Regions from separate parts of the Shinella sp. G-2 genome, predicted to be linked through region 1. Evidence: predicted binding sites of a transcription regulator. Region 1 holds the regulator's gene; each other region holds the start of a gene.
What was found. The regulator PhoB, encoded in region 1, activates phosphate uptake and scavenging genes when phosphate is short. The targets are predictions, from matches to a motif close to TGTCATNNANCTGTCAT.
Positions count from the first base shown of each region.

Region 2: a site for PhoB is predicted at 1,978-1,994, ahead of ugpB (sn-glycerol-3-phosphate ABC transporter substrate-binding protein UgpB). Genes of this name have one in related genera too.
Region 3: a site for PhoB is predicted at 1,602-1,618, ahead of V8U06_RS15455 (DUF2794 domain-containing protein). Genes of this name have one in related genera too.
Region 4: a site for PhoB is predicted at 1,499-1,515, ahead of ppk2 (polyphosphate kinase 2). Genes of this name have one in related genera too.

Region 1 is NZ_JBBEYH010000004.1:59,022-61,965, forward strand. Features, by position in the region: gene pstA (phosphate ABC transporter permease PstA) at 1-54, shown strand, start outside; gene pstB (phosphate ABC transporter ATP-binding protein PstB) at 68-883, shown strand; gene phoU (phosphate signaling complex protein PhoU) at 934-1,653, shown strand; gene phoB (phosphate regulon transcriptional regulator PhoB) at 1,677-2,360, shown strand; gene V8U06_RS09385 (GcrA family cell cycle regulator) at 2,499-2,944, opposite strand, start outside.
Region 2 is NZ_JBBEYH010000005.1:45,371-48,314, forward strand. Features, by position in the region: gene ugpA (sn-glycerol-3-phosphate ABC transporter permease UgpA) at 1-449, opposite strand, end outside; gene ugpB (sn-glycerol-3-phosphate ABC transporter substrate-binding protein UgpB) at 516-1,820, opposite strand; gene V8U06_RS10990 (dual specificity protein phosphatase family protein) at 2,333-2,896, opposite strand.
Region 3 is NZ_JBBEYH010000008.1:149,438-152,381, reverse strand. Features, by position in the region: gene acnA (aconitate hydratase AcnA) at 1-294, shown strand, start outside; gene V8U06_RS15460 (DUF1223 domain-containing protein) at 468-1,223, shown strand; gene V8U06_RS15455 (DUF2794 domain-containing protein) at 1,639-2,013, shown strand; gene V8U06_RS15450 (N-acetyltransferase family protein) at 2,059-2,610, opposite strand; gene pyc (pyruvate carboxylase) at 2,787-2,944, opposite strand, start outside.
Region 4 is NZ_JBBEYH010000002.1:23,289-26,232, forward strand. Features, by position in the region: gene V8U06_RS03950 (CorA family divalent cation transporter) at 1-480, opposite strand, end outside; gene ppk2 (polyphosphate kinase 2) at 496-1,404, opposite strand; gene V8U06_RS03960 (diguanylate cyclase) at 1,545-2,792, opposite strand; gene V8U06_RS03965 (HlyU family transcriptional regulator) at 2,932-2,944, opposite strand, start outside.

The DNA.
Region 1 (2,944 bases):
CTCATGAATGTTGGCGCCATCCTGTTGCGCCGCCGTTTCGAACGGCGCTGGTAGAAGGACCGATCCTATGAACATGATGTCAGAAGCAGCAGTCGAGAAAGCGCTGGACAAGAAAATGAACGACATTTCCTACAAGATGATCGGCAAGGACGTTTCGGTCTATTACGGCGAGAAGCGCGCCCTCTACGACGTCAACCTGAATGTCCGTGAAAACACCGTGACGGCCCTCATCGGCCCGTCGGGCTGCGGCAAGTCGACCTTCCTGCGCACGTTGAACCGCATGAACGACACGATCGACGGCTGCCGCGTCACCGGCCGCATCACGCTCGACAGCGACGATATCTACGATCCGTCGATCGACGTCGTCGAACTGCGCGCCCGCGTCGGCATGGTCTTCCAGAAGCCGAATCCGTTCCCGAAGTCGATCTACGAAAACGTCGCCTACGGTCCGCGCATCCATGGCCTTGCCAGGACGAAGGCCGACATGGACGGCATCGTCGAGTCGAGCCTGCAGAAGGCCGGCCTGTGGAACGAGGTGAAGGATCGCCTGCAGGAAGGCGGCACCGGCCTTTCCGGTGGCCAGCAGCAGCGCCTGTGCATCGCCCGCGCCGTCGCCGTCAGCCCGGAAGTCATCCTGATGGACGAGCCCTGCTCGGCGCTCGATCCCATCGCGACCGCCAAGGTTGAGGAACTGATCCACGAGCTGCGCGCCAACTTCACCATCGTCATCGTGACGCACTCCATGCAGCAGGCAGCCCGCGTCTCGCAGCGCACCGCCATGTTCCATCTCGGCAACCTCGTCGAGGAGAACGACACCGACAAGATGTTCACCAACCCGGATGACCAGCGCACCCAGGACTACATCATGGGCCGCTTCGGCTGACGCTTCCGTCGCCAGGCATCCCTGAAACCGAGTGCATTAAGGACAGAACCATGTCATCGACCCATATTGTCTCGATCTACGACGAAGAACTGAAGTACCTCTCCCGCCGCATCTCCGAAATGGGCGGCACCGCCGAGCAGATGGTGGCCGATTCCGTGCGCGCCCTCGTCACGACGGACGCGGCCCTTGCCCAGAAGGTCATTTCCGAGGACGTCATCCTCGACACTGCCGAGCGCCAGATCAACGACAAGGCGGTCGTCACCATCGCCAAGCGCCAGCCGATGGCGGCGGACCTGCGCGAGATCATGGGCGCGATCCGCATCGCCGCCGAACTGGAGCGTGTCGGCGACCTCGGCAAGAACACGGCCAAGCGCGTCATCGCCGTGCAGAGCTCGGGCATGCCCCGCAAGCTCGCCCGCGGCCTGGAGCACCTGGCCGAACTGGCGCTGATGCAGTTGAAGGAAGTGCTCGATGTCTACGCCACCCGCTCGGTGGACAAGGCCAAGGCCATCCGCGAGCGCGACGACGAGATCGACGCCATCTACACCTCGCTGTTCCGCGAACTCCTGACCTACATGATGGAAGACCCGCGCAACATCACGCCCTGCACCCATCTCCTGTTCTGCGCCAAGAACATCGAGCGCATCGGTGACCACGCGACCAACATCGCCGAGACCATCTACTACATGGCGACCGGCTCCCAGCCGGAAGGCGAGCGCCCGAAGGACGACACGTCGACCTCCGTGGTCGCCGCCGACGTCACCGAGTAAAAGAGAAGCAGGGTTCAAACTCCATGGTGCCCAGAATAGCCGTCGTGGAAGACGAGGAGGCGCTCAGCGTCCTCCTGCGCTACAATCTCGAGGCGGAAGGCTTCGAGGTCGATACGATCCTCTCCGGTGACGAAGCCGAGATGCGCCTGCAGGAGCGCATGCCCGATCTGCTCATCCTCGACTGGATGCTGCCCGGCGTCTCCGGTATCGAACTGTGCCGGCGCCTGCGCCAGCGCCCGGAAACCGAGCGCCTGCCGATCATCATGCTGACGGCGCGCGGCGAGGAGAGCGAGCGCGTGCGCGGTCTTGCCACCGGCGCGGACGACTATGTCGTCAAGCCCTTCTCGACGCCGGAACTGGTCGCCCGCGTGCGCGCCATGCTGCGCCGCGCCAAGCCCGAGGTCGTCTCGACGGTGCTGCGCTGCGGCGATATCGAACTCGACCGCGAGACGCACCGCGTCCACCGCCGCACCCGCGAAGTACGCCTCGGCCCGACGGAATTCCGCCTGCTGGAGTTCCTGATGACCTCGCCGGGCCGCGTTTTCTCGCGCTCGCAGCTTCTGGACGGCGTCTGGGGCCATGACATCTATGTCGACGAACGCACGGTCGACGTCCATGTCGGGCGCCTGCGCAAGGCGCTCAATTTCGCCAACATGCAGGATGTCATCCGCACGGTTCGCGGTGCGGGCTACTCGCTGGAAACCTGAGCGGACGAAATTCCTCCCAAGGACGGAAATGGGCCCTGCGGGGCCTGTTTGCGTCTTGGGGGTTCCGTTCCCCGGCCTTGTCCCCAAACGAAAACGGGCCCTTTCGGGCCCGTATTGCATCTTGCTATCGATGACTGATCAGCGCATCCGGCGCCGCTCGGCGGACGGCTGGTAGGCGAGGCGCTGGTGATAGGTGCAGTAGGGCGAATTGTCCGGGGACTCGTTGCCGCAGAAATGGAAGTCGTCGTTCAGCGGGTCGCCGATCGGCCACTTGCAGGTGCGCTCGGTCAGCTGCGTCAGTTCCAGCTTGCGCGACATCGGCACGACGGTGCCGTTGCCATTGGCCGGAACCGGAAGCCGTTCGCTCTGCACGTCGAAATCGGCGTCCATGTCTTCCTTCGGCAGCGCGTTGCCGGTGGGGCGGGCGACGGCGCGCGGGGCAGCCGGGCGGGCCGTGAAGTTCGACGGGCGCGGCGCGGCGGCCGCCGCCGGGCGCTTCGGGCGGGCGGCGGTCTGCGTGCCGCCGGCCTTGGCGCGGCCCGGCAGGTTCAGCCGGTGCACCTTGCCGATGACGGCATTGCGGC
Region 2 (2,944 bases), on a different contig from region 1:
AGCAATGGGTCCCACATGAAGCCGTTGCGGCGCAGGATATAGGCGAAGGTGCCCATGGCCGGATTGAACATGAAGAGCCACAGCATGCCGGCAATGGCCGGCGCGACGGCATAGGGCCAGATCAGCAGCGTGCGATAGATGTTGCGTCCGCGGATGACGCGCTCGGCGGAGGTGGCGAGCAGCAGCGCCGCCCCCATCGACAGGAGCGCGGTCGACAGCGAGAAGACGACGGTGACCTGCAGCGAATGCAGGTAATCCGGATTGGCGAGGATGGCGCGGAAATTGGCAAAGCCCACGAAGGCGGATTTCAGGCCGAACGGATCCTCGCGCAGCACCGACTGGTAGAGCGCCTGGCTGGCCGGCCAGAAGAAGAAGACAACGGTCAGGACGATCTGCGGCGCGAGCAGCAGATACGGCAGGACCTTGTTGGGAAAGACGACAGACTGCATGAGGCTCCCCTTCCGTAGAAGACAGGCCCGCACCGCCAGGCGGCGCGGGCGCGGTGGTTCAGGGGATTACTGGCCGACCGCGGCGGCGATGGCGGCGTTGGCCTTCTGCACACCCTCCGTCAGGGCGGCCTTGGCATCCTTCTTGCCGGCGAGCATGGCTTCAAACTCCTCGTTGAGGATATCGCGTACCTGCGGCAGGTTCACGAGGCGCACACCCTTGGAGTTTTCCGTCGGCGCCTTGCCGAGCATCTGCTTGATGGGGGTCTCGCGGCCGGGGTTCTTCTCGTAGAAGCCCGATGCCTTGGTCGCCTCATAGGCGGCCATCGTCACGGGCATGTAGCCGGAAACCTCATGCAGGCGGACCTGGATTTCCGTCTTGGAGAGGAAGTTGAAGAACTCGGCGATGCCCTTGTATTCCGCATCGCTCTTGCCCGCGAAGACCCAGAGGCTGGCGCCGCCCGGAATCGTGTTCTGCGGGCCATGGCCTTCATAATAGGGCAGCTGGCCGACGCCGTAGTTGACGCCGGACTTCACGATATCGCCGAGACCGCCAGAGGATTCGGTGAGGATCGCGCATTCGCCGGACATGAAGAGCTGCTTGGCTTCGGAGGTGCGCCCGCCGTAGCGGAACGTGCCGTCCTTGCTGAGATCGGCGATCGCCTGGAAATGATCGACGAAGATCGGCGCATCGATCTTCAGCTCCACATCGAGGCCCGCCAGGCCATTCTCGTTCGTCCCATAGGGCACGTTGTTCCAGGCGGAGAAGTTCTCGGTCTGGATCCAGGTCAGCCAGGTCGAGGTGAAGCCGCAGTCGGACGCGCCGCTCGCCTTGATCTTTTTGGCGGCCTCGAAGACCTCGGGCCAGGTTGCCGGCGGCTTTTCCGCATCGAGGCCGGCCTTGGCGAAGACGTCCTTGTTGTAATAGAGGATCGGCGACGAGGAGTTGAAGGGGAACGACAGCATCGTGCCGTCGGGCTTGGAATAATAGGACACGATGCCCGGCAGGTACTGGTCCTTCTTGAACTCGTAGCCACCCTTCTGCAGCACCTCGGCCACCGGCACGACAGCGCCCTCGGCGCCCAGCATCACGCCGCTGCCGGCGTCGAAGACCTGGAGGATGGCCGGTGCCTGCTTGGCCCGGAAGGCCGCGATGCCGGCGTTCAGCGCCTCGGGATAGGTGCCCTTGAAGACGGGCACGACCTTGTACTCCGTCTGGCTTTCGTTGAATTCCTTGGCGAGCTGTTCGACAGCTTCATTGTTCGCGCCCGTCATGGCGTGCCACCAGGGCAGCTCCGTCGCCGCAAGGGCGCTGGAGGCGAGCAAGAGCGAAATCGCGGATGTGGCCACAAGGGTCCTGTTCAGGCGTGTCATGGTGTTTCCTCCCGTTTCGATATGAAGAAGACGATCCTCCTATGCGCCAATCCTCCTCGATCGAACGCATTATGCTTTCGCGACGAAAGCAATCTTACTTAAAGCGCACTTTAGCGAAAACGCAAGCGAAAATGGAATGTGTAATCCACAATATTAGAGTCATGGAATTTTTGTTCCATTGGCGGCGGCCCGCAACGCTCCTGCGGTCCCCGTCTCGAGAACCATGGAAACGTCCTGAACGCGCCGATCTCGTCACCCGCCCCGTCCGCTTCCAGATCGGCCAGGATCGTGGAAGAGCCGCTGCATTCCCATCACATAGAGGCGCGGACGCCGATGCCAAGACCCACCCTGCCTGTGCAGGCCGGGCATTGTGAAAGGGCGACGCTGGAGTTCGTCAGGGAAAGGTGGGAACCGGTTTTCCCGAAAAGACAAACAGAGCATGTCTGGTTCAATCTGAACCTGACATGCTCTCGTGGCGGCATTCAGCGTCCGCCCCTGCAGACGGGGAACGTTCAACCGGCGGAACGGTCCGTCGCTTCCATGTCCTCCCATCTTTCGTCCATGGCATAGGCGGGGGAGAAGAAGGGCACGGCGAAATGGCCGTAGCGGATGGAGAGCTGGCGTTCGGCCGTTTCCTCGTTTTCATGCGCGATGCGGGCGAGATAGACGACCGAGGCAAGTCCGGTCCGGTCCGCGCCCGAGCGGCAATGGATGAGGATCGGGCGCGGCGCATCGCGCAGGACCGCGACAAGGTCCGCCGCCGTCTTCGCGTCGAGGCGCCGGCCGGCATTCAGCGGAAAATCGATCAGGGTCAGGCCGAGCCGTTTTGCGGCGGCGGCTTCGTCCCGGTACCAGGCCGAACCGTCATCCCGCCCCCTCAGATTGAGGACGGTGCGGATCTTGTAGCGCCCGGCATAGGTCGCAAGGTCGGCCGGCGTGGGCTGGTTGGAGCGGTAGGCTTCCCCCGGCACCACGGCGGCGAAATTCCCGGTCATCTGGATCGCCACGAGATAGAGGCCGAGCCCGAGGCCGGCGACGCCGCACACAAATCCCGCCCATTTCAAGAATCGTTTCATGATCGCCGTCCTGCCAGTTGCGTCGGCAGGAAAGTCCTTGCGCCTGAC
Region 3 (2,944 bases), on a different contig from region 1:
CAGTCCTTCGAGCGCATCCATCGTTCCAACCTCGTCGGCATGGGCGTCGTGCCCTTCGTCTTCGAGGAAGGCACGACCTGGGCATCGCTCGACCTCAAGGGCGACGAAGTCGTCACGATCGAGGGCCTGGAAGGCGACATCAAGCCGCGCGAGAAGAAGATCGCCAAGATCACCTACTCCGACGGCACGGTGAAGGAGGTTCCGCTCCTTTGCCGCATCGATACGCTCGACGAAGTGACCTACATGAACAACGGCGGCATCCTGCAGACCGTTCTTCGCGATCTCGCCGCCTGAGCGGATACAGCCTGAACAATGACGTGCCGGGGCCCAAAGCCCCGGCATTTTTCGTTCTGAGGCACGCGAATCCAACCAACAGTTTCACTCCATCGTGACTTCCTGTTGAAGCGGCAAGGGCGTATGACGGGCGCAAATGGCTGGCTCCTGCCGGCGCTCCATTGGAATTGATCATGCCGAGACCGTACATATCGGAATGTCTGGCGATCCTGCTGACGCTGGGAGCCGGCGCCGCTCACGCGCAGGAAGCGATAAAGCCCAAGGGTGTCGTCGAACTCTTCACCAGCCAGGGCTGCTCCTCCTGTCCGCCGGCCGACAAGGCCCTTGAGACGCTGGCCCGCGAGGGCAAGGTCGTCGCGCTCTCCTATCATGTCGACTACTGGAACTATCTCGGCTGGGCGGACACGCTCGCCTCCAAGGACAATACCGACCGGCAATATGCCTATGCCCGCATGTTCGGCCGCAACGGCGTCTATACGCCCCAGGCCGTGCTGAACGGCCGGGAGCATATCAACGGCGCCGACATTTCCGGCATCCGCGACCGCATCGCCGCCATGCCCGACGAGGGCAAGGGGTTGGAAGTGCCGGTCGATGTGGCGGTGCAGAACGACGAGTTGCGCATCCGCGTCGGGGCGGGCGAGGGCAAGGCCAATATCGTCATCGCCTATTTCGAGCGCGAACGCACTATCGACATCGACAAGGGCGAGAACCGCGGCAAGACGGTGAACTACTGGCATGCCGTGACCGATATGGAAACGATCGGCATGTGGGAGGGCAAGGAGACGAACCTCGTGCTGCCCGCCGACATGCTGAAGAAGAAAAAGAAGGCCGGCGGCTGCGCCGTGCTGCTCCAGCGCATGAAGACGGCCGACACGCCGGGCGCGATCCTGGGAGCAACGGTGCTGACCGGCGACAAGGCATCCCGGTAGACACGCCATACCGGTAAGCGCCTGGCGCAGGGCCGAACCGTGCAGCGATTTGTGAGAACGAGCCCGCAGAACACCGAAGCGCCTGCGCTTCGGGGAGGTCCGGTCCGGCTTCTTCGAGGGGCTGGGGCTTGAGGGTTCGAAGATAGACGGACCGGACCGAGACGAAGCTGCCGGCAACGGAATACAGGGCAACTTCGACAGACGCTGGCCCTAACGAACCGTCTTCCCGCACAAGGCAGAAGGCCGGTAGGAGCGGCGACTGGCGGACTGTCTCCTCAAAATTGGGCGTCTGTTTGTCTGAAATGCGGCGGGGCGGATTTTTGCAAAATTGCCCGGCCCGACCCATCCGCCTTGCTTTTCGGCATCGGTCAGGCACACTGTCACCGTGCCGTCACAGAAAAGGTGCGGAGATTCGATGACAGATCAGCCGGATTTGCAGGCGTCCAATGTCGTGGTCGACCTCAAGGAATACCGCAGCAGCAAGGATCCGCTGCCGGTTACCTTCCATCGGCGGGAGCTCGACGCGATTCTCTGGGTCTATGGCCGCATGGTCGGCGAGGGCGAGTGGCGCGACTATGCCATCGACCATATGCGTGACAAGGCCGTCTTCTCGATCTTCAAACGATCCGGCGAAATGCCGCTCTACCGCGTCGAGAAAAACCCGAAGCTCGCGGCCAAGCAGGGCGCCTACAGCGTCATCAACCAGCACGGCACCATCCTGAAGCGCGGGCACGAACTGAACCAGGTTCTGAAGGTCTTCGACAAGGTGCTGCGTCTCGTCGAGACGTGACCCGTCTCCCGGGCGGTCGACGCCGGCACGCCCGCCTTTTCCGATTTACCCCATCGTTCCCGGATAATCCGCCGCCGATGGCTCCGTCTCGGCTCCATCGCCGAGCGGGCGCTGCATGAAGACGGTATCGAGCCAGCGGCCGTGCTTGAAGCCGGTCGCCGTCATGCGGCCCGAATGCGCGAAGCCGGCAGCGCTGTGGACGGCGATGGAGGCGGGATGCGCGCCGCCGATGACGGCGACCATCTGGCGAAAACCAAGCTCCGTGCAGCGGCGAATGAGTTCCGCGAGCAGCGCCTTGCCGACACCCTTGCCGCGCGCTTCCGGCGCCAGATAGACCGAATCCTCGACGAGCCAGCGATAGGCCGGGCGGGTCCGGAAGGCCGAGGCATAGGCATAGCCGAGGATGAGGCCGGTCTGCTCGATGGCGACGATATAGGGATAGCCTTTGCCCGTGATCGCCACAAAACGCGCCTGCATCTCGTCGAGCGAGGGCGGGTCGATCTCGTAGCTTGCCACGCCGTTCAACACGGACTCGCGGTAGATCTCGGTGAAGGCGGCGATGTCGCCGGGGGCGGCGGTGCGGATGACGAAGCTCATGGAAGCCTGCGTTTCGTTGAACAATCCGCCGCGTTTTGCGTCCGCCCTTGCCGGAAAGCAAGGGCGAAAAGGGGATGGCGTTAACGCCATCCCGGGGCGCTTGGTAAAACTGGATCGTCAGGCGCTGCCGTCATGCCCGAAACCGGCGCGGGCATGACCGTGATTTGCGGTGCCGGTCAGGCGCCGTAGACGATCAGCAGGTCCTTGGCGTCGATCTGGTCGCCGGCCCGGACGAGCACTTCCGAGATCATGCCGTCCCTTTCGGCATGCAGCGCGGTTTCCATCTTCATGGCCTCGATGGAGAGCAGCACGTCGCCGGCCTTGACCGGCTGGC
Region 4 (2,944 bases), on a different contig from region 1:
GAAGGCGGCGACGATGGCCTCGAAAAGTTCATAGGCGGTCGCCGGGCAGAAACCGTCGGCGAAGGATCGCCGCACGCGGTTCACCGCCTCCACGGGATGGCGCCGGCCGGTGACGAGAAGCCGGTCCGTCAGGGCGAAATGCAGGCGCCCCACGCTGGTGGAGGCCCGGTCCGTCTCCTGCTGCTGCAGGTCGGCGATGACGCCATGCGTCGTGCCGGCCTCATGGCCAAGCACCAGGCTTTCGTCATGGCCCTCCAGGATCGCGCGTGCTGCCGCCGGCAGGGCGCACCGTCCCGGCAGCCAGCCCTGTATGCGCTGGTCGACGAGATCGACATGCAGCCACACCCAGCCCTCGCCGGCCGCAAGCGCCGTCTCGATCTCCTGCGGGGCGAGCGGCAGGACCGGCCCGCCGGGCGTGCAGCGATAGGCGCCGACGAGCCCCGGCGTTACCGCCCGTTGCGTCTGGTCGAGGAGGTTCAAGGGCCTGCGCCGGTCTCAGTAGGCTTCCGGGACGTACATTTCATCCGGCGGCTCGTGGCGAACATAGTCGTCGTGGCGCACGCGCTCCGGCAGGTCGATCTGCGTCTTCGGCACGTCCTCGTAGGGCACCTGCGAAAGAAGATGGGCGATGCAGTTGAGGCGCGCCTTCTTCTTGTCTACGGCCTCGACGATCCACCAGGGCGCTTCGGGAATATGCGTGCGCGCCAGCATCTCTTCCTTCGCCTTGGTGTAGTCTTCCCAGTGGACGCGGCTTTCGAGATCCATGGGCGAAAGCTTCCACTGCTTCAGCGGATCATGGATGCGCATGCGGAAACGGAATTCCTGCTCCTCGTCGGTGATCGAGAACCAGTATTTGATGAGGATGATGCCGGAGCGAACCAGCATGCGCTCGAATTCCGGCACCGAGCGGAAGAATTCCTCCAGCTCGTCCGATGAACAGAAGCCCATGACGCGCTCGACGCCGGCACGGTTGTACCAGGAGCGGTCGAACAGCACCATTTCGCCGGCGGACGGCAGGTGCGGCACATAGCGCTGGAAGTACCATTGATTGCGCTCGCGCTCGGTCGGCGCGGGCAGCGCAACGACGCGGCAGATGCGCGGATTGAGACGCTGGGTCACGCGCTTGATGGCGCCGCCCTTGCCGGCCGAATCGCGCCCCTCGAACAGGACGACGACCTTCAGCTTCTTGTGCTGCACCCAGTCCTGCAGCTTCACCAGCTCATGCTGCAGGCGGAACAGCTCGCGGAAATAGACGCGGCGCTCCAGCGTCTGCGGCGCCGGGCCGGACATGCCCTCGGCGACGAGCTCGTCCAGCCGCTCCTCCTCGATCTGCATTTCCAGCTCTTCGTCGAAACTGTCGGCGATTTCCGCCTTGATGCGGCTGAGGTGATTGTCGTCGAGCATGGCCGGGATCCGTCAAAGTGAGGGTTGTGCCCCGCGGCGGACGTGCAGAAGCGGCGCGTCGCGGAACTTCCGGCCCATCGTATAAGAAGCGCACATGACCCTTTTGTGACAGGTCGCGGCGGGCGGAATGCCGAGGGGTGTTACGCCGAAACCACCTGGTTGCGGCCGGCATTCTTGGCGGCGTAGAGCCGGGCGTCGGCAGCCGAAAGCAGCGCGTTCAGCGTCGTGCCGTCATGATAGCTGTTGGCGACGCCGATGCTGACCGTGACGGGCATGCCGTCCGGCCGGCGGATTTCCGCTTCGACCCGCTGGCGCAGCATTTCGGCGCGCTCGGCGCCGGCCGCCGGGGCGACATCCTCGCAGAGCACCACGAACTCCTCGCCGCCGAAACGGAAGAGCCGGTCGCCGCCCCGCAGCGCCCGTTGCAGGCAGGTCGCGGCCTCCTTCAGCACGCCATCGCCCGCCAGGTGCCCGAAGCGGTCGTTGACGTCCTTGAAGTGGTCGGCGTCGATGATCATCAGGCCGAGGGGCTTGCCCGCGACGAGCATGGCCGAGAGCATGCGCGGCGCCTCGAATTCCAGGCGGCTGCGGTCGTAGACGCCGGTCAGCGCATCGCGGCCCGAGCGATCGAGCAGGTCCTCGTAGCGCTCGCGGAAGGTAAGATCGGCGAAGATATCGGCGATTGGCCGAGGCGAAACGGGGATCGCCGAAATGCGCGAATAATAGAGATAGACGGTGATCAGCACCGCATAGGCGCAGGCCGCCATCATCTTGGCGACCCAGCCGCCCCAGAAGACTTCCACCGGCGCATCGTTGAGGAAATGCAGCGCCGAATAAAAGCCGATCTGGTCGAAGGTCAGCACCGCGACGCCGGAAACGAAGAAGCGCATCGCCGTGTTCTTCCGGAACACGCGGCCAAGCCGCTCGTAGAGCAGGATGATGGCGAGCGAATCGACATAGAGCAGCATGGTGCCCCACAGCATCAGCCAGCCCATCTCGTCGATGAAGGCAAGGTCGGCGATGCGGCCCGGCACCGCGCCGATGGTCTGGTGGTGGCGCAGCAGGAGGCTGAGACCCACCGTCAGGAAATTGCCGGCGAGCAGGCCGTAGATCGGCGCGCGCACGACGGCGGCGTCCTCCTTCACATAGAGAAGCAGGATCATCATCAGCTTGCCGGAAAAGAGCACCGAGGAGCCGGGCGAGATGACGCCGAAGGGCAATTCGATATAGAAGACCGCCGCGAGATAGGTCTCGAGGAAGTGCATGACGCCGAGCGCGGCGACGAAAACGCCGATGCCGATCTGGTGGCGCAGATGCAGGATGCCCACCATGAAGACGAAATAGAACCCGGCCTCGATGAGAAGCAGGATCAGATTTTCAGTACCCATGAGCGGTCCGCAGTTTCCTCGACACCCCCGAAGCTAAACGCATCGAAAGAGTCGCAACAAGTCGTTTCCTGCGGATACAGGCAAATGCGCCGGTTCTCCAGCGCCTTCGTATGATTATTTTCGGGGGATGCGGTTCCGCTCAGACCTGACGG